4 regions of the Candidatus Sodalis pierantonii str. SOPE genome follow, and region 1 is predicted to be linked to each of the others. Evidence: riboswitches for the same ligand, from Rfam matches in the RefSeq annotation. Region 1 holds a riboswitch; each other region holds the start of a gene.

Region 1 (4,606 bases):
AAACAGTTGCAGGCTCTGGCTAACGAACTGGCCAAAAATCTCAAAACCCCTGAAGATCTCAGTCACTTCGATCGGCTGCTGAAAAAAATCAGCGTCGAAGCAGCTCTCAATGCCGAAATGACCCATCACCTCGGCTACGATAAAAATCAGCCTAAACCGGGGACCAACGCCCGCAACGGCTATTCCACAAAAACCGTTACCACTGGCGATGGCCCGCTGGCGCTGCGTACTCCGCGCGATCGTGACGGTTCCTTTGAACCGCAACTGGTGAAGAAGAACCAGACCCGGATTACCGGGATGGATAACCAGATTTTATCGTTGTACGCCAAAGGGATGACCACCCGCGAGATCGCCGCCGCGTTCAAAGAGCTGTATGACGCCGATGTCTCGCCGGCGCTGGTCTCAAAGGTCACCGATGCGGTCATGGAGCAGGTTGTCGAATGGCAAAACCGGCCTCTGGATGCAGTCTATCCCATTGTTTATCTTGACTGTATCGTTCTAAAAGTCCGGCAGGACAGCCGCATCATCAACAAATCTGTGTTCCTGGCGCTGGGCATCAACATCGAAGGCCAGAAAGAGTTGCTAGGTATGTGGCTGGCCGAAAATGAAGGCGCAAAGTTCTGGCTGAACGTGCTGACAGAGCTGAAAAACCGCGGCCTGAACGATATCCTTATCGCCTGCGTAGACGGGCTGAAAGGTTTCCCTGACGCTATTAACGCGGTGTATCCGGAGGCGCGGCTCCAGCTGTGTATCGTGCATATGGTGCGCAACAGCCTGCGGTTCGTCTCCTGGAAGGACTACAAGGCCGTCACCCGCGACCTGAAAGCTATCTAATCAGGCCCCTACGGAAGAAGCTGGCTTGCAGGCGCTGGAAGCGTTCTCCAGTGCCTGGGACATCCGTTACCCGAAAATAAGTCGAAACTGGCAGGCAAACTGGGCCAATCTGGCCACGTTCTTTGCCTACCCAACGGACATCCGCAAGGTGATCTACACGACCAACGCCATCGAGTCGTTAAACAGCGTGATCCGGCATGCCATCAAAAAGCGCAAGGTGTTCCCGACCGACGACGCAGTGAAAAAGGTGGTGTGGCTGGCGATACAGGCGGCCTCACAGAAATGGACAATGCCTTTGAGGGACTGGCGCATGGCAATGAGCCGCTTTATTATCGAGTTCGGTGACCGCCTGGACGGTCACTTCTGAGAAAAGGCATTTACACAGAATCGTGTACAGGGTCCCCGGCCACTTCCACCTGCTGGTAGTGTCCTTCGCTGAAGTCCGCCGCCGCGTACTGATTTTTCTTCTCTTCGATAATATGGTACGCCGGCGAGGTGGTGTAGCTAAGCACCATGTCCGCTTCCCCTTTCAGGAACAGGCCATAGGCTTCGCTCCAGCCTTTGGTCACGGTAACGGTTTTCGCGGCCAGTTTTTCCCAGGCCGCCTGCGCGCCGTCGCCATAGATTTTCTGCACCCACAGCAGCAGCCCCAGCCCAGGGGTGCTGGTGCGTGGATCTTCATAGATGATTTTTAATGATGCGGGGCCATCCACCAGCTCATGCAGGCTGCGGGCGGGTTTTTAAGTTTGGTCTGGTTATAGACAAACGCGAAATAACCGTAGTCGTAGGGAAGGAAAGTGTCGTCATGCCAGCCGCCGGGCAGCGTAAGCGCGTCGGTAGCGACCCGATGGGGGGCGAATAGGCCGGTATCGTGCGCCGCCTGCAGCAGGTTGTTATCCAGGCCCAGCACGATGTCAGCACGGCTATTGTTGCCTTCCAGGCGTAAGCGGTTCAGCAGCGCCACCCCGTCTTCCAGCGCGACGAATTTCAGCTCGCAGCCGCACTCTTTTTCAAACGCCGTTTTTATCGCCGGCCCCGGGCCCCATCCGGAAGAGAACGAGTCATAGGTGTACATCGTCAGGGTCGGTTTGGCCCACGCCGGCGCGGCGGCGGCCAGTAACAGACAGAACAACCATTTTTTTCAACACCTTGCACTCCTGAGATAAGGGTGGCAAAGGTCTTTGAGGCAGAAGCGCACTCTCAAATCCCTTCGCCGGTATTAACCGGATCAGGTTCGGCGGGTCTTCTCTCAGCTGACTCCGGTCGCGGCGGGCGGCGGGAGTGGGCACCCCGTTGAGAACGGCATTGATTGTAAACGCTTACGAGTCGGGTTAACAGTAAATCCCGCCATTGGCGCCGGAAATACGGAAAACAAGGGAAACGGTAACCAGGGTGCCGATAGCCTGCGCGTAGCTAGGGTGCCGGCGGCGCGAACCAGGCCGATTTGAAATCGAACCAGCCCAGGGTGTTCATCCGGATCCCGCGCATGCTACGGCTGCCCTTGCAGGCTGAGCCAGTTGTGGTACAGCGGATGAAACCAATGTTCGTCAACCAGCGACCGGCACCACTCCGCCATCGGCAGTTGACGATGGCGCCAACGTTCGGCCGCGTCGTGAAGCGTCGGCGGCAGGCAACGATGCAGCAGCGGTATTTCATACAGGGTGGCAAACAGCGAAAACGCCTGCGGCAGCGAGAAATTGGCGCTGCCTAGCCAAATATCCGCGGTGGCGTCGCCGCGGTACCATTGGTCATATTCCACCGCGTTGATGTCCAGCTGGATGGACTGCGCCGCCAATAGCGCGGTCAGCGCGGCGGCAAGCACGTCGAATTCCGAATGGTTGCGGTATAAGGTGAGGGTCAGTCGGGTCAGTTCTGGTGGTTTAGCCGCCGGCGGTTCATGGCGGCGATGGTGCTAGCGCGGCAACAGTCCGTAAGCCGGCGACCAGAAGTGCTGGCTTGCGGGCGGGGTATAGGGCAGCAGCGCCAGAGGGTTGAGGTAGTCGCAGAGCCAGCGGCGTATTTCCGGGCATTGCATCAGCGGCGAGCGCTGGTCGTAAAGTAAAAAGTAACACCCCTCTTCCTGACGTATCTCCGCAGCGGCGTCGCTGCTGCCGTCTTTCCCCGGCGGCATAGCCACGTTTTGCAGCTGAACGCCGCTATAGCTAAGCTCATGGGACAGCTCCGGCAGCACCCAGATATTGACCTCATCAATCAGCGATCGGTAGCCGAAGTAATCGTCGAACGCGCGGATGGTCAGCTGGCTCGGGTGGTTGCGCACCACGCTATAGGGGCCGGTGCCAACGGGCCGGCGGGCGAAATCCGGCAGAGTACGCCATTCGGCGGGCAGGATCATCGCCGATACGCTCGCCAGCAGCCAGGGCAGCCAATCGTCACGCCCGGCGAGCTTAATATCCAGCGCATGGGGAGCGGGGGAATGCAAAGACAGGATCGGGGCAAATAGCGGGTTGCCGGTCATGCGCGACAGCGACTGGATGACATCGTCGACGGTCACTCCTGGCCGTGGTGAAAACGCACCGCTGGACGTAGATAAAAACGCCAATGATCGGGGGCCAGCGCCTGCCAGTGATGGGCCAGATCCGCCTCGAGTTCCCCATTTTCCTCATTTATACGCGTCAGGCCGCTGAAGATCTGCCGGACAATATGATTGTCCGAGCGCCGCGGCGGCGTACCGGGTAACAGATTGCTCAGCGGACGGTAGTAAAGCACCCGCAGGATATGTTTCCCCTGACGGAAACCGCGGCCCAGGTGGGAAAGCAGCATGTTTCTGAGGCTCTCGCGATCCCCCACCAACTGCACCAGTTGATCAATGCGATCTTGCTCGAGGAGTTCGCTGGCGCGCTGCTGCTGGAGCCCGAGACCGGTATAATGGAAGTCCAGCCGAGAGTGTTTACTGCGCCCGGCCTGGGAATGCCAACTGAGCCAGCCCATGTGCTGCATGCTTTTCAGTAGCGATCGGACGTGGCGGCGCGAGCAATTGAGCTGTAACGCCAGTTCGCTGAGCGTGGTATCGCGGGATTCGCCCTGGCAGCTTTGCCACAGGCGTATGAATTGCTGCTGTAAACGCGGTGAGGCCATAAAAGGGGAACCCTCTCTGAAAAGTCATCTATTTTTCTTTCCGTATATTACGCCGATACTCACTAAGCCGAAAGCGCGGCAGGATGCACCTCCGCTGCGCCGCGGCAGAGCGGCTGTACCTCCTCAACGCTTGGTTGGTGGGCCAGCCAGCCGGCAATGCCGCGGTGCAAACGATGCAATGGACAAGCGCCTAGACACCCTAATTCTTGAATCAGGTGATGATCACCAGCCGGCGACGCATGGCGCCGGCTTTTTTTTGCGCGCAGGACGTCGCGCATCGCGCATTAGCGCGCTGCGTTTCCGAGCGGTAGCGCAGAGTGTCGCGCGGCGGTCGTCATCAGGGCCAATCGGAGTCGGGCTGGTCAATAACGACACCACAACGTTAAGAACGCGACGACCGTCGCGGTAAGCAATAAAGAGGCGCGGAGCCGCGGCGGATAATGGCCATCATTGCCGCGTTCGCTAACTATCAACGCCGCACCCGTTAGGGGCGGCGTCTAGGGGCTGTCAGTTCAGAAAGGCCGGCTGACGGCTTTCGTATTGGCTTATCGCGTCATCATGCATCAACGTCAGGCCAATACTGTCGAGGCCGTTAATCAGGCAATGGCGGCGGAAGCTGTCTATCTCGAAGAGATAAACCTCATTACCGGCCACCACCTGTTGCCGCTCCAGATCA
Region 2 (4,606 bases), 1.1 Mb from region 1:
TCCGGATGGGCTTTGCTCTTTTGGATGGACTCGACCACTTTCAGTGTGCACACACCCACCGACAGCGCCCAACTGCACAGCCTTTCCGGCGTCCACTGACTCTGCCCCTTATGGTTAGCCGGCATGTGCGCCGCCTGAGTCGTGTGCCTATAGGCGTTATCGCTGCGAGGGTGCGTAGCCACGCAGACGCCCTTATGGTGGATTTGCACCAGCCGTTGGGTGGCGATGACGTCAACGTGCTCGCCAACCAGCGGATGCGGCACCGAGTACCAGTTTTTGCCGTAGTCTATGTGGTAATCAGGTCCCACTCGGGCAACGAGATACTCACTGTATTCCCATTGTGTGGGCGGTAGAGGCCCAAGAGCCGGTTTGTCCAGCTGCTCGAAGCGTTCAAGGCGACTTTGTCCACCGTAATGACGCATCGGGCGCAGATTCAACTCATGATTGAGTTCTCGTATCACCTGGTTGAGTTCGGCCAGCGAGTAGAACCTACGTTTACGCAACCGGGCCAAAACCCAGCGTTCTACCAGCTGCACAGTTGATTCTGCCTTCGCCTTGTCTTTCGGTTTTCTCGGGCGCGCCGGTAGCACCACTGTCTCATAGTGATTTGCCAGCGCCTGGTAGCTCTGGTTTATGACCGGCTCATAGCGGTCAGGGGTGCTGACAGCGCTGCGCAGATTATCAGGTATCATCAGCTCCGGAACCCCACCCATGAAGTGCAGGCAGCGGCTATTGGCGTTGAGCCACGATGCCATGTCCTGGCCTTCGCAGGCTTCGATATACGCATAGCCTGACACGCCCATGGCAGCGACGAAGATAGCGACCTGGCGTACGCTACCGGTCGCAGGGTTGACGATAGGTACGGTGGAGCCACAGAAGTCGATGAAGAGCTTTTCGCCAGCCTTGTGCTCCATGCGCATGGAACGCCGCTGCTTCTTTTTCCAGTCACGGAACAGTGCACAAAACTGTGAGTACCCGAGGGCATCACCGCCCACGGCGGACTGATATTCCATCCAGGGCAGCTGCTTGGTCATGCCCTTGCGGCTTAACTCGGTATCGATATCAAGCCAGCTGGGTAAGGTATTGATAACTTTTCCGGATTTGCCGGGATAGAGCAGGCGGTCGAGGTCGACGGGGGACAGTTCCGCCGGCAATGGCCAGGCCAGGTTAGCTACCGTGAATCGGCCGAGGATATCGTGCACGGTAGTACAGCCTATGCCGAGCGCTGCTGCGATAGTGCGATTCGAGCGACGCTGCTCGAATTTCATACGTAAGACATTAATATAGATGCACATTTCCGTTCTCGCTTTCTTCTTTTTACGTGCCATGCCATGCCCCCGGAAGCTAAAAGTCTCCAGAGTATGGCGGAACAGAAGATGAGCGATCGGACAGAATCGGAATCGCTGATCGGGCGACCGGAATCAGTGATCGGATGAAATCAGAATTAGTGATCGGGTGAAATCGGAATCAGTGATCGGATGTGACCGGAACCAGCAAGTACCGCTCAGGCAGAAGCAAACGCTCAGGCACAGCCGCGTCCCGCATTGCTGATCCGACCGCAGCGCGCCGAGACCAGTTTCATGCTTAACGCTTTCGATGCGCGGCATTTGCAGCTGGAGCATGACCTGCTCACCTACGCCGCCGGCATTCTTGAAGGGGTATCACCACCACTCATGGAAATGATGGACCGGTCCGATACCTTGCCCCACGCGTAAATCATCGGCATGCAGCAACGCCTGCTGCAGCCACGCTTTGGCCGCCCGCAGGGTTTGCGGCCAATCATCATAACGCGGGCGCAGCGCGGCCAGCGCGGCTGACAGCGTGCAGCCGGTGCCGTGGGTGTGGCGTGTGGCGACCCGCGCGCTGTCGAAGCGAAGCTCATACTCCGGGCTGATCAGCCAGTCCGGGCTTGCGCCGCCGGCCAAATGGCCGCCTTTCATCACCACCGCCTGACACCCCAACGTCAGAAGCGCGCGGCCCTGCAGACGCATTTGATGCTCATCCACCGCCGGCGCACAGCCGAGCAGGACCGCCGCCTCGGGAAGATTGGGGGTAATAATTGACGCTAACGGCAACAAAATATCCCGCAGGCTGGTGACCGCATCCTCATCCAACAGCGCATCGCCGCTTTTCGCAACCATGACCGTATCGAGTACCAGCCAGGGAATGGGGTATTTTTGTAGCTTGGCCGCCACCGCGCGGATAACCGATGCTTGTCCGAGCATACCGATTTTGGCGCTATCGATACGCGCGTCGCTCAGCACCGACTCCATCTGGGCCACCACAAACGCCGCATCAATGGGATAGACCGACTGTACGCCGCGCGTGTTTTGCGCCACCAGCGAGGTCACAACCGTAGTGCCATAGGCGCCGAGCGCTGAAAAGGTTTTCAAATCGGCCTGGATGCCGGCCCCGCCGCTGGGATCGGTGCCGGCGATGGACAGCGCATAGTAAATTCGACTCATTGCACATCCTCCGCGCACAGACGATACAACTCATCGAGCATGCCGCTGGAAAAGCTGCCAGGCCCCGCCGCCCAGGCGGCGGTCAGACGGCCGGCGCGAGCCATCAGCCGGCAGGCGCCAGCGACATTGTCCAGCCGCTCGCCCGGCAAGGCCGTGCAGGCGGCCACCACCGCCGACAATGCGCAACCGGTACCGGTCACGCGCGTCATTAACGGATGGCCGTCATCGACCTGCCAGACGCGAATACCGTCAGTAATCACGTCTACCGCGCCGGTTACCGCTACCACCGCGCCGCAATCCTTGGCCAGCGCCCGTGCGGCGGGCAGAGCTTGCAGGGAATCATCGCCGCTGTCAACGCCGCGGCCGGCAGGAACAATGCCGGCCAGCGCTAAAATTTCCGAGGCGTTACCGCGCACCGCCGCCGGTTGCAGGGTCAACAGACGCCGGGCGAAATGACTGCGGTAATCCAGCGCGCCGACGCCGACGGGATCCAGAACCCAAGGCGTATCCGCCGTCCTGGCGGCGGCGATCGCCGCTAGCATGGCCTCGGCGCGCTGCTGGCATAGCGTGCCGATATTAATCAATAAGGCATCTGCGATGGCGCTGAATTGCGCGGCCTCTTCCGGCTCCAGCACCATAGCGGGGGAAGCGCCCAAAGCCAGCAGCATGTTGGCGGTAATGGTTTGCACCACATCATTGGTGAGGCAGTGCACCAGCGGCGCCTGCTGGCGCAGTTGCAGCAGGGTCTGGGCGGCAATTGCGCCCGGTAATTCGGAGGGTTGCATGGTTCTCATTACTCCCACCGGCGATCAAGAAGGCGGTTCCGCGGGTGAATGGGGACCGTGACTTCCCTACGCTGGCATGATCCAGTTCAGGTAATACGGGTATTTCTCAGCCTTAACCTGGCGGTCGAGGCACCCCGAGTCATTGATAAAATAGCATTTTTAGGGATAAACGGCGATGTCTTCCTTCGGGCATGATAGCCCAATGGCCAGGCGGAACACAATCCATTTACGCTCTAGCGTCTGACAAACGCGTCAACCAACGGAACCATCGCGCTTTCGGTCCCGATAACGCGTTTCACTTTTGCCGCGCCGCCGGGGCGCGTGCCCGACAGCGATGCCCCGGGCCAGCACGGCGCGTTATTTTACCTCTTTATTTTCCAGGTTTACCCGACGGGGGGTTATTAGCCCGGATCTTTTAATGACGTCCAAGCGCCGGGAGAACAAAGTACACAAATATTGTGGGAACTAAAGGAATGGAATCGACATCCTCCACAGCAAAATAGGTTATACAGATTAAATAAAAAAAATGGATTAATTAGTAGGGTCTCAATGGTATCGTTGGATTGAGAAGGAAATCTTCTAGACGACTAACTTAACAGTTTCAGTTCCATTGCGCGCGTGATAGCGTGTTTTGCGTTCGCCACACCAAGTTTATTGATATTGCGAATATGAAATTTAACAGTCCCCTCGCTGATAGACAGGATAGTGGAGATTTTATTATAGGTTTTACCCACGCTTGCCCAGAACAACACCTCTTTTTTTCGCGGCGATAGCCGGCAGGGTTCTTGTTCAGTCCCCTCGGTCACCTGTTCCTTACGCGCGTCGAAAAAGCGGATGACTTTTTCATGGGTGGTGATGAGCAACATCTGGAATTTATCTTTTTCACGCTCTATGACATCATAAAAATCAGCACCTTGCTTCATCTGAATTATTGTTAGCGTCGCCAGATTGTTGTCAGGATCATGCAGCGTGAAGGTATAACCATTGTCAAGGGCGTAATCGCTAGACATCTTATAAAAGTTTTGGTCCGGCAGATTGGGATTATTTTGCCAGCTAAAAGGCGTAAACTTACGGCAGGCGATCAGCAGTACCGGGTCAATTTTTTGAAAACCATAATTACGATATTGATTCAGCCAACCCGCCGGGTAATCGGATATCATATAGGCAGGGTGTCCTTCGCCCTTATTCATCATGAAGTAGGCGAAAGTGAAAACATCGGAATCGTTAAATATATGTGAAAGATAAAGTTTAATATTTTTCTTCATCTGGTTGATGAATAGCATATAATCCTTATCGCTTGGGTCACCCATTATCTCTACCTGTTATATTTATTTGAATGAACGGAATAATCACACC
Region 3 (4,606 bases), 1.7 Mb from region 1:
GCGCAGCGCTGCGATATCCATACGTCTATGTCCTAACGGTGATAAGGCTGCGACAGCCGGTGTACCGCCTCAACGAAATGGCCCGCGTGCGCCGGCGGCACATCCTGATGAATGCCATGCCCAAGATTGAAGATATGCCCCTCGCCTGGGCCGAAACCCTCCAGTATAGCGGCCACTTCGCGCTCGATTCGCGCCGGCGAGCCGTAGAGCACCGACGGGTCCATATTCCCCTGCAATGCCACCTTGTCGCCAACCCGGCGGCGAGCGTCCGCAATATCGGTGCTCCAGTCAAGGCCGAGCGCATCGCAACCGGTGGCGGCCATCGCTTCCAGCCATTGGCCGCCGCCCTTGGTAAATAGCGTTACCGGCATCCGGCGGCCCTCATGTTCACCCTGGAGGCCGTCAACGATTTTGTGCATATAGTGCAGGGAAAATTCGCGATAATCCCGCGCCGGTCAGCGCGCCGCCCCAGGTGTCGAACAGCATGACCGCCTGGGCGCCCGCGCGGATTTGGCCGTTCAGATACAACACCACGCTGTCCGCCAGTTTATCCAGCAGCAAATGTAGCGTTTCCGGCTCGGCGTACAGCATCTGTTTGATTTTGGTGAAGGCCTTGGAGCTGCCGCCTTCCACCATATAGGTGGCCAGCGTCCAGGGACTGCCCGAGAAACCGATTAACGGTACCGCCCCCTCCAGACGCCCGCGAATGGCGCGCACCGCGTTCATCACATAGCCAAGCTCCTGCTCGGGATCGGGGATCGGCAGGTGTTCCACGTCGCGTCGGCTTTGTATGGGACGCGTAAAGCGCGGCCCTTCGTCCTGTTCAAACCACAGGCCCAGTCCCATGGCGTCCGGGACGGTGAGAATATCGGAAAACAGAATGGCGGCGTCCAGCGGGTAGCGGCGCAGCGGTTGCAGCGTCACCTCACAGGCCAGATCGGCATTGCGGCACAGCGACATGAAATCGCCAGCCTCGGCGCGCGTGACTTTGTATTCCGGCAAATAACGGCCGGCCTGGCGCATCATCCAGACCGGCGTTACGTCGACCGGCTGGCGCAGCAGGGCGCGCAAATAGCAGTCGTTTTTCAATTCACTCATTCGGGTATCCTTGCTGTTATGGGTGAATTGTAGCATGGGCACCGAGTTTTACCGATGCGTGCGACAAAGGGCAACGGTATCTTCGATCAACCGGCGCGCCACGGTCCCGGGCGGCGGCGGCGGTAGCGCGTCGTAACGATACCAGCCGGCGTCGAGAAGCTCGCTCGGATCATGCTGGATGTCGCCCCGGTCATAATCGGCCATAAACGCCATCATCAGCGAATGGGGAAACGGCCAGGGCTGGGAGGTCACGTAACGCACATTTTTCACCTGCACCTGCGTTTCCTCCATCACTTCACGCGCGACGCATTGCTCCAGCGTTTCGCCCACTTCAACAAAGCCGGCCAGCACGGTATAGATGTCTCCGCGATGGCGGCGGTGGCGCGCCAGCAAAATCTGGTCATCGCGGCGGATGGCCACGATAATGCAAGGGGCGATTTGCGGGTAATAACGTTCGTGGCAATGGTCGCACAGGCAGGCCCATTCCGTTTTACTCAAGCGCATCCGGTGGCCGCAATAACCGCAATGACGATGCGAACGGTAGAACTCCGCAAGCTGCACGCCCCGCTCGGCCAGTTGGAACAGGCCCGGCTCGGCATCAAGCATTTGCCGCCCCGATCCCATGTCCCGCGGCATTGTTTGGCGCACCAGCCAGACCGGATCCCCCGCCCATTCGCTGATGGGCAGCGCCAGCATGCCGGTCAGTCCCGCATCCGCCGAGCTGCCGAAAGGCAGTTCCCCCTGCGGCAGCCAGAGTTTGGCCTCCTGGCTGACCATCCACCAGCCCCGTTCATACCCACTAAGTTCGTGTTCCATTTTAGTTGCATTACCTCTTATTCACTGGCAAGCTAGAAAACCTTAACGTTTTACTCGCTTTTATTTATCCGTCACGCAGCGTTATTTTTATCACTACGGAGTCAATCATGCTAAACCAGTTGGAAAATCTGGCGAAATGCGTTGCTGGCAATAATGAATTTATTGATCAGTGGTTACAGGCCCGCAAGGGACTTTTGGTGGCGTACTACCATTTGATCGGCCTAAAGCCCAACAAAGAAAAGCATACTCCCCTGGACGAAGAAGCGCTGGACGCCTTTTGCCATCAGTTGGTGGATTATCTCTCCGCCGGTCATTTCCACGTTTACGATCGTATCGTGCCGGAAGGGGAAACGACGTCCGCGCTGATTTACAGCGCTCTACAAGAAAACACGCAGCAGATCATGGCGCTTTACGACAGTCACCTTGAAAGCGCTATCGACCACGACAACTATCTGGCGTTCCAGGAAGCGTTGTCTGGCGTTCCAGGAAGCGTTGTCTGGCGTGGGTGAAGCGTTGGCGAACCGTTTCATCCTTGAGGATAAACTGATTCAGCAGGCGCTGGAGTACAGTGTGCAGGCCGCATCGGCCCTCCCTGCCGCCAATAGCGCCGATATTGCCCGCCCGGCCTGAATCACCCAGGTAACGGTCAGCGCCGACGTTGCCATTTAGTGCCAAGAAAATGTAGCCTGTAACGGTCCGCCTGGCGGACCATCATCTTGTCGGAGTGCCCAGCGCGTATGTTACGCCGGGCTGAGATCGTTCATTCGGGATCCGCGGAACCTGATCAAGTTAAAACCTGCGAAGGGAACAAGAGTAATTCATTCTGTCTGGCGTCATTGCCCCTCATCACGGCCGCGGCGCCATTCATTACTTCCCGCAACGCTCCTGACAAGCAACTCCCGGTAATCTTATTAAGGAACTTGCTATGTCATCATCTGCTCCTCCCGTTTCACGCCGCACCAGCCGCGCGCAGGCGCAGGCGTTTATTGATACCCTCACCGGCACCGATTTCCCCCGCTCCCGCCGCATCTATTTGCAAGGACAGCACCCGTCAGTTCGCGTGCCGATGCGCGAAATCCAGCTCAGCCCCACCCTCATCGGCGGCCACGGCGCTGAGGCGCAGTATGAGGATAACGAGCCGGTGCCGGTCTACGATACCGCCGGTCCCTATGGCGATCCGACGGTGCCCATTGACGTTCGCGCCGGGCTGGCCCACTTGCGCTTCGCCGCACCGCCCACGCCGCGGCGCGCCCTAACAGGCCGCTGCGTTACCCAAATGCACTACGCTCGCGCCGGCATCATTACGCCGGAAATGGAGTTTATCGCGCTGCGGGAAAATATGGGTCGGGAACGCATCCGCGGCGGTACCCTGCGTCAGCAGCACCCCGGGCAGGCATTCGGCGCGGCGCTGCCGGAAAATATCAGCCCGGAGTTCGTGCGCCATGAGGTGGCCGCCGGCCGCGCCATCATTCCCGCCAACATCAATCACCCCGAAGCGGAGCCGATGATCATCAGCCGCCACTTTTTGGTCAAGGTCAACGCCAACATCGGCAACTCGGCGGTCACCTCCTCAATTGAGGAAGAGGTGGAAAAGCTGGTGTGGGCCACCCGCTGGGGCGCGGATACGGTGATGGATCTCTCCACCGGTCGCTATATTCATGAAACCCGTGAATGGATTTTGCGCAATAGCCCGGTGCCTATCGGCACCGTCCCGCTGTATCAAGCGCTGGAGAAAGTCCACGGCATGGCGGAAAACCTCACTTGGGCTATCTTCCGCGATACGCTGCTGGAGCAAGCGGAACAGGGCGTAGATTATTTCACCCTGCACGCGGGCGTGCTGCTGTGCTACGTGCCGATGCCCGCGCGACGTCTGACCGGCATCGTCTCGCGCTGCGGCTCCATCATGGCCAAATGGTATCTGTCGCACCATCAGGAAAATTTTCTCTATGCGCATTTCCGCGAAATATGCCAAATTTGCGCCGCCTATGACGTGGCGTTGTCGCTGGGCGACGGGCTACGTCCGGGGTCGATCCAAGACGCCAACGATGAGGCGCAGTTCGCCGAGCTTTATACGCTGGGCGAGCTGACCAACATCGCGTGGGAATACGATGTGCAGGTCATGATCGAAGGGCCGGGACATGTGCCGATGCAGATGATCCGGCGCAATATGACCGAACAGCTGACGCATTGTCATGAAGCGCCTTTCTATACCTTGGGGCCGCTCACCACCGATATCGCGCCCGGCTACGACCATATCACATCCGGTATCGGCGCCGCGCTTATCGGCTGGTACGGTTGCGCGATACTCTGCTACGTCACGCCGAAAGAGCATCTTGGGCTACCCAATAAAGAAGACGTCAAACAGGGTTTGATTACCTATAAAATCGCCGCCCACGCCGCCGATCTCGCCAAAGGGCACCCCGGCGCGCAAATCCGCGATAACGCGATGTCGAAAGCGCGTTTCGAGTTTCGCTGGAAAGACCAGTTCAACCTGGCGCTGGATCCCGACATCGCCCGCGCCTATCACGACGAAACGCTGCCGCAGGCGTCGGGTAAAGTGGCACATTTCTGCTCCATGTGCGGCCCGAAATTCTGTTCGATGAAAATATCCCGCGAGGTGCGCGACTTCGCGGACGCTCAAGCGGCGCTGGCCAAAGCGGCAGGGATGGCCGGCATGGCTTCGGCGTTTCGC
Region 4 (4,606 bases), 560 kb from region 1:
TATCTACCCGGCGCAGCCCGTCGAAAAAGGCCGACACGATCGGGAAAAAGATGATAAGCACCGCCATCGCCACTTTGGCGCTCATGCCGTAGCCGAACCACAGCACCAGCAGCGGCGCCAGCGCGAAAACCGGTATCGCCTGGCTGGTGAGCACCACTGGCATTAACCAACGCTGCAATCGGGGGAAATGAACCATCCCCAGCGCCAGCAGCCCGCCCAAAACCACCCCGATCAGTAGGCCGCCCATAATTTCCAGCGCGGTGATAGCACCGTGATGCGCCAGTAGAAGGCGGCCGCGCCACAGGGCAGTGGCCACGGCCGTCGGCGAGGGCAGGAGGAATGCGGGGATGCCCGTCAGGGTAATCAGCCACCATAGCAACAGCAGACCGGCGGCCACCGTCAGGCCTTGCCGCCAGCGCGCGCCCGGCGCATTAATCGCCGCTATCATTCCGCGCTCCCCAGTAGTTGGCGCAACAGCGCGCCCTGGCTTTGCTGCACGGCGGGATCATCCGGCGCCCGCGGCGACTCGCCGGCGAGGTCCAGGCCGGTGAGAAACCGCGCGGGTTGCCCGGCGAGGACCCACAGCCGATGGCTCAGGCGGCACGCCTCGAGGGGATCGTGGGTGATAAGCATCACGGTATGCGCGCTAAGCAACCGTGCCGACAGCGCCTGGATCTTGGCGCGGGTCAGGATGTCGAGGGCAGAGAACGGCTCGTCCATCAGTACCACGGGCTGACGTTCGTAGAGCGTTCGGGCCAGGGCGGCGCGCTGCCGCATACCGCCGGAAAGCGCGGCGGGCAGGCTCGCGCCGACGCCGTCCAGGCCGACCTCGGCAAGTAAGTAGTCGGCCCAGTCGCTCTCGGCTTTCTCTCTGCGCAAACGCGCGCCGAGGGTAATATTTTGTTTCACCGTCAACCACGGATAGAGCAGGTCCTTTTGCCCCATATAGGCAATCCGACCGGCAAGGGGCAGGCCATCGCTGCCGCTGACGGTACCGGCGTCCGCCGGCGTCAGACCGGCGATGATCTTCAGCAGGCTGGTTTTACCCACGCCGCTCGCGCCCAGCACCGCAGCGCATTGGCCGCCGTCGAGGGTAAAATTCAGTTTGTCGAACAGGACCCGATTATTCAGGCGCAGCGTCAGGTCACGCACCACAATCCCGATTGCTGCAGGGGGCGCGGGCGTCACGGCAGCGATCATACGGCTATTACCGTGGGGTGGGGCGTCAACCCCATTTGCCAGAAAGCGCTTTCCAGCCGGGTGGCGGTGGTGAAAATGGCGGACAGAGCGTCAAAACGCTGTTCGGCGCCGCGCGCCTGGCCTACGCGCTCTAATTGATCGATGGCGGCCCGCGCGCCGCTCAGGTAGTCGCCGTCAGAGTAATTCTGGATCCATTCAGCATAGGGATTGCTCGCCAGAACCGTGGCGGGATCATCCCGTAGGCGCTGGCCGATTTCGGCATAGCCCGCGACGCAGGGAATCAACGCGACCAGCAAGTCAAGGACATCGCCGGACTGGCCGATATCCAGCACATAGCGGGTATAGGTCAACGTCTCGTTGGCTTCGGGCTCTTTTGCCATCTCCTCCTCGCGCAGCCCCCATTGCGCGCAATAGGCCACATGCATCGGCAATTCTTTCACGATAGCCTCCAGGGAAACTACCGCGGCGCGGATCTCCGGCAGCGTGCGCAATTTGTAGGCCAACAGGGCATAAGCCCGGACGAAATGAATAAGAAAGAGATAGTCTTGCACAAGATAGCAGCGAAAAGCGCCGTCCGGCAGCGTACCCGCCGCCAGTTGGCGGACAAAATCGTGATGAATATAAGCCTGCCAGTGATGGCCTGCTTCTTGTTTTAAGCGTCCGTACAGACCGTGCTCGAAAGCGGTTCGATTCATGGCGAGCATTCCTTTATGAAAGACAGCCGCGGCCCGGCAGGGCGATAAGTGCACCCTTGCAGGAGACCTTAGGACAGGGGGAGTAGGCAGGGCATGTCATTGCGTGCCGGGGGGCGGAGAGCGAGCATGCGCGCAAAGCGACAGCGGCCAGCGGCAGCCAGAGCGAATAACGGCGGACGATGTCACGGACAGGGGGAAAATGCATGAGACCTCCAATCAGGGTGCGGAGATCCGGGTACGCTAAGGTGAATAGGCAACAAGCTATTACCGACCGTCCCTTCGCTGGCATGACCCAGATCAGGTTCAAAGGGTTCGGCGATAGCCATCTCAGTCCAGACAAGACACCCCTCGGATACGCTAGTTATACGGGATTCGTTTTTTTATTTCAATCCTTACCGGCGCATCGGACGGCTGCGCGGACCACGACGCGCGCGGGCCGCGGAGGCCTACCCGTGGACCGTCGGTCGCGGCAAAAGGGAGAACAAGAGAGGCGTATTAGTCAGGATGCGATGACAGCGCGTCGAGCGGCGCAGTGGCCGACGGTGCGCTCTGGAGCCTGCCCGGCGTCCAGCCGAGTTCCAGTGAGATTTTATGGGCAGTTTCCATTACCAGGCCGGCCAGCCCCTCCAGTCTAGGCAGAGGAAGGCGATCCGCAGGCCCGGATACGCTGACCGCGGCGAAAACCTAGCCATTGGTGCCGCGCACGGGGGCGCCGACGCAGTGAACGCTCAGCTCATTTTCTTGCAGATCAAAAGAATAGCCCCGCTCGCGGGTAAGCCGCAGCTCTGCAAGCAGGGCATCGCCGTCGGTCAAGGTGTGCGGCGTGCGCTCAATCAGCGTGTCGCTGATGATTTTATTGATAAGCGTGGGGGGGAGTTGCCAGGCAAGGAACGCTTTGCCCACGCTGGTGCAATGCACCAGCGCCGCTTCGATACGGGTTATCATGGTGTTGCCGCTGCTGTTCATCGCCTGGCGCTCAACATAGACCATTTGTGCGCCGTCAAATATACATAGATGGGTGTTTTCATCGGTAATCAGCTGCAACTGGGTGGCGTATGGCCGCGCGTGACTATCGAGGTCGAGATTATGCAGCACCAGACTGCCCAACTGGAATAATTTCATGCCCAGCTTATAGGTGTCGCGTTTACCGTTTTGCTCCAACAGGCCGATGTCGCGTAGGGAGGAGACCAGACGATGGGTGGTGGCGCGCGGCAGCCCCGTGCGTCCGGCGATTTCGGCCTGCGTCAGGTTCGCATCCCGCTGAGAGAAGCATTCCAATATTTGCAGCACCTTGGTCAGGCTTTTGATTGACGCCTGATTGGTTGTTTCACTATTGGCGCTGTTGTTCATACCCACCCCATCAATGACCCGCCAGACAATCCGGACGGCCTCACGCCGCCCTTAACCTTGACACCGACGACCCCGGCGCCGCCCCGTGCGCGGGCGGTCACGGCATGGGCCGCTTTGCGCCAACGCCTTCGATAATGTCGAGTATATCTCGAATAGTGGGATTTTTGCATCGCTTAACCTTCCCTATACCAAAAGGCATCAGGCGTCGCGCCCTGCAAGGCGCCGGCATACGCCTGAACGACGCCGAGCGCGCGTCGCTGGTGGCCGGAAACGGACCGCCGTGAACCATGGCATAGCCAACGTCTACCCCGGTGGGAAAACCATTGACCAATAGGCGGCCGGCGCGACGCTCAAGCGTTGGCAGCAGCGTCTGGGCGAGCGGATGGTCGGCCTCGTCCAAATGCAGCGTCAAGGTCAATTGCCCCTCCAGCGCGCGGATCGCCTGCTGTAATTGCGCGTCATCGTCAAAGCCCACCACCAGCGACGTGGGGCCGAACACTTCTTCGCTCAACCGAGGCTCGGCAAGAAAGTGCGCCCCGTCGGTGTAGAGCACCGACGCCTGCCCCTGATTGGCGCTTTGCACCGGTTGCCCCTGGGCCAGCAGGCTCACGCCGTCGACGGCGGCGAGCCCTGCGGCTTTATCCCGCCAGGCCTGCCAAATCCCGCGGCTTAACATGGTGGCTGCGGGGGCCTTGGCAAGTGTTGCAGTCAGATGCTGGCAGAATTGCGTCAGCGCTTTGCCTTTCAGCGCCAGGACCAGCCCAGGACTGGTGCAAAATTGGCCGACGCTCAGGGTCAGCGAGTCCACAAAGCGGGCGGCCAGCTCCGTTGATCGGTTCGCCAGCGCCGTGGGCAGCAGGATCTGCGGATTAATGCTGCTCATCTCGGCGTAAAAGGGCACAGGCACCGTTCGCCGCAGCGCCAGCGCCAGCAGTGCCAGGCCGCGCGCGCGCCGGTAAATCCCACGGCCTGGAATAAGCGGATGCGTGACCAGCCGCTCCCCCACCTCATGGCCGCCGCCGTGCAACAGGGAGAAAACCCCTTCCGGTAGTGCGAGCTGCTGTGCCGCTTGTTGTATGGCACGTCCGACGAGTTCGCTGGTGCCGGGGTGGGACGGGTGGGCTTTTACCACGATGGGGCACCCGGCCGCCAGCGCCGAGGCGCTATCGCCGCCGGCCACGGAAAACGCCAGCGGGAAATTGCTGGCGCCGAACACCGCCACCGGGCCGAGCGGGATGTGGCACTGGCGTAGGTCGGGACGCGGCAGCGGCTTACGCTCCGGCAGAGCTTCCTCGACGATGGCCTGCAAAAATTCCCCCCCCCCCCGGCGCACCACCGCGGCAAACATCGCCAGCTGGCCG

What was found. Region 1 has a riboswitch for thiamine pyrophosphate ahead of thiB (thiamine ABC transporter substrate binding subunit). Riboswitches for the same ligand answer to the same signal wherever they lie in the genome.
Region 2: linked by a shared signal. The riboswitch ahead of thiM (hydroxyethylthiazole kinase) and the one ahead of thiB (thiamine ABC transporter substrate binding subunit) in region 1 are both predicted to bind thiamine pyrophosphate.
Region 3: linked by a shared signal. The riboswitch ahead of thiC (phosphomethylpyrimidine synthase ThiC) and the one ahead of thiB (thiamine ABC transporter substrate binding subunit) in region 1 are both predicted to bind thiamine pyrophosphate.
Region 4: linked by a shared signal. The riboswitch ahead of SOPEG_RS08305 (TenA family protein) and the one ahead of thiB (thiamine ABC transporter substrate binding subunit) in region 1 are both predicted to bind thiamine pyrophosphate.

Annotation. Positions count from the first base shown of each region.
Region 1 covers NZ_CP006568.1:2,188,157-2,192,762, reverse strand. The annotation lists partial or broken gene SOPEG_RS11145 (IS256-like element ISSoEn2 family transposase) at 1-1,201, shown strand, start outside; partial or broken gene thiB (thiamine ABC transporter substrate binding subunit) at 1,239-1,966, opposite strand; TPP riboswitch at 2,022-2,137, opposite strand; partial or broken gene sgrR (HTH-type transcriptional regulator SgrR) at 2,248-3,930, opposite strand; gene leuD (3-isopropylmalate dehydratase small subunit) at 4,438-4,606, opposite strand, start outside.
Region 2 covers NZ_CP006568.1:3,283,621-3,288,226, forward strand. The annotation lists gene istA (IS21-like element ISSoEn3 family transposase) at 1-1,328, opposite strand, end outside; gene thiD (bifunctional hydroxymethylpyrimidine kinase/phosphomethylpyrimidine kinase) at 1,662-2,465, opposite strand; gene thiM (hydroxyethylthiazole kinase) at 2,462-3,250, opposite strand; TPP riboswitch at 3,297-3,397, opposite strand; gene SOPEG_RS16540 (helix-turn-helix transcriptional regulator) at 3,838-4,560, opposite strand.
Region 3 covers NZ_CP006568.1:3,854,357-3,858,962, forward strand. The annotation lists gene nfi (deoxyribonuclease V) at 1-21, opposite strand, end outside; partial or broken gene hemE (uroporphyrinogen decarboxylase) at 33-1,098, opposite strand; gene nudC (NAD(+) diphosphatase) at 1,147-1,914, opposite strand; partial or broken gene rsd (sigma D regulator) at 2,022-2,544, shown strand; TPP riboswitch at 2,625-2,738, shown strand; gene thiC (phosphomethylpyrimidine synthase ThiC) at 2,840-4,606, shown strand, end outside.
Region 4 covers NZ_CP006568.1:1,625,815-1,630,420, reverse strand. The annotation lists gene SOPEG_RS08315 (ABC transporter permease) at 1-448, opposite strand, end outside; gene SOPEG_RS08310 (ABC transporter ATP-binding protein) at 445-1,200, opposite strand; gene SOPEG_RS08305 (TenA family protein) at 1,197-1,895, opposite strand; TPP riboswitch at 2,153-2,254, opposite strand; gene SOPEG_RS08300 (IclR family transcriptional regulator) at 2,580-3,245, opposite strand; gene SOPEG_RS08295 (aldehyde dehydrogenase (NADP(+))) at 3,343-4,606, opposite strand, start outside.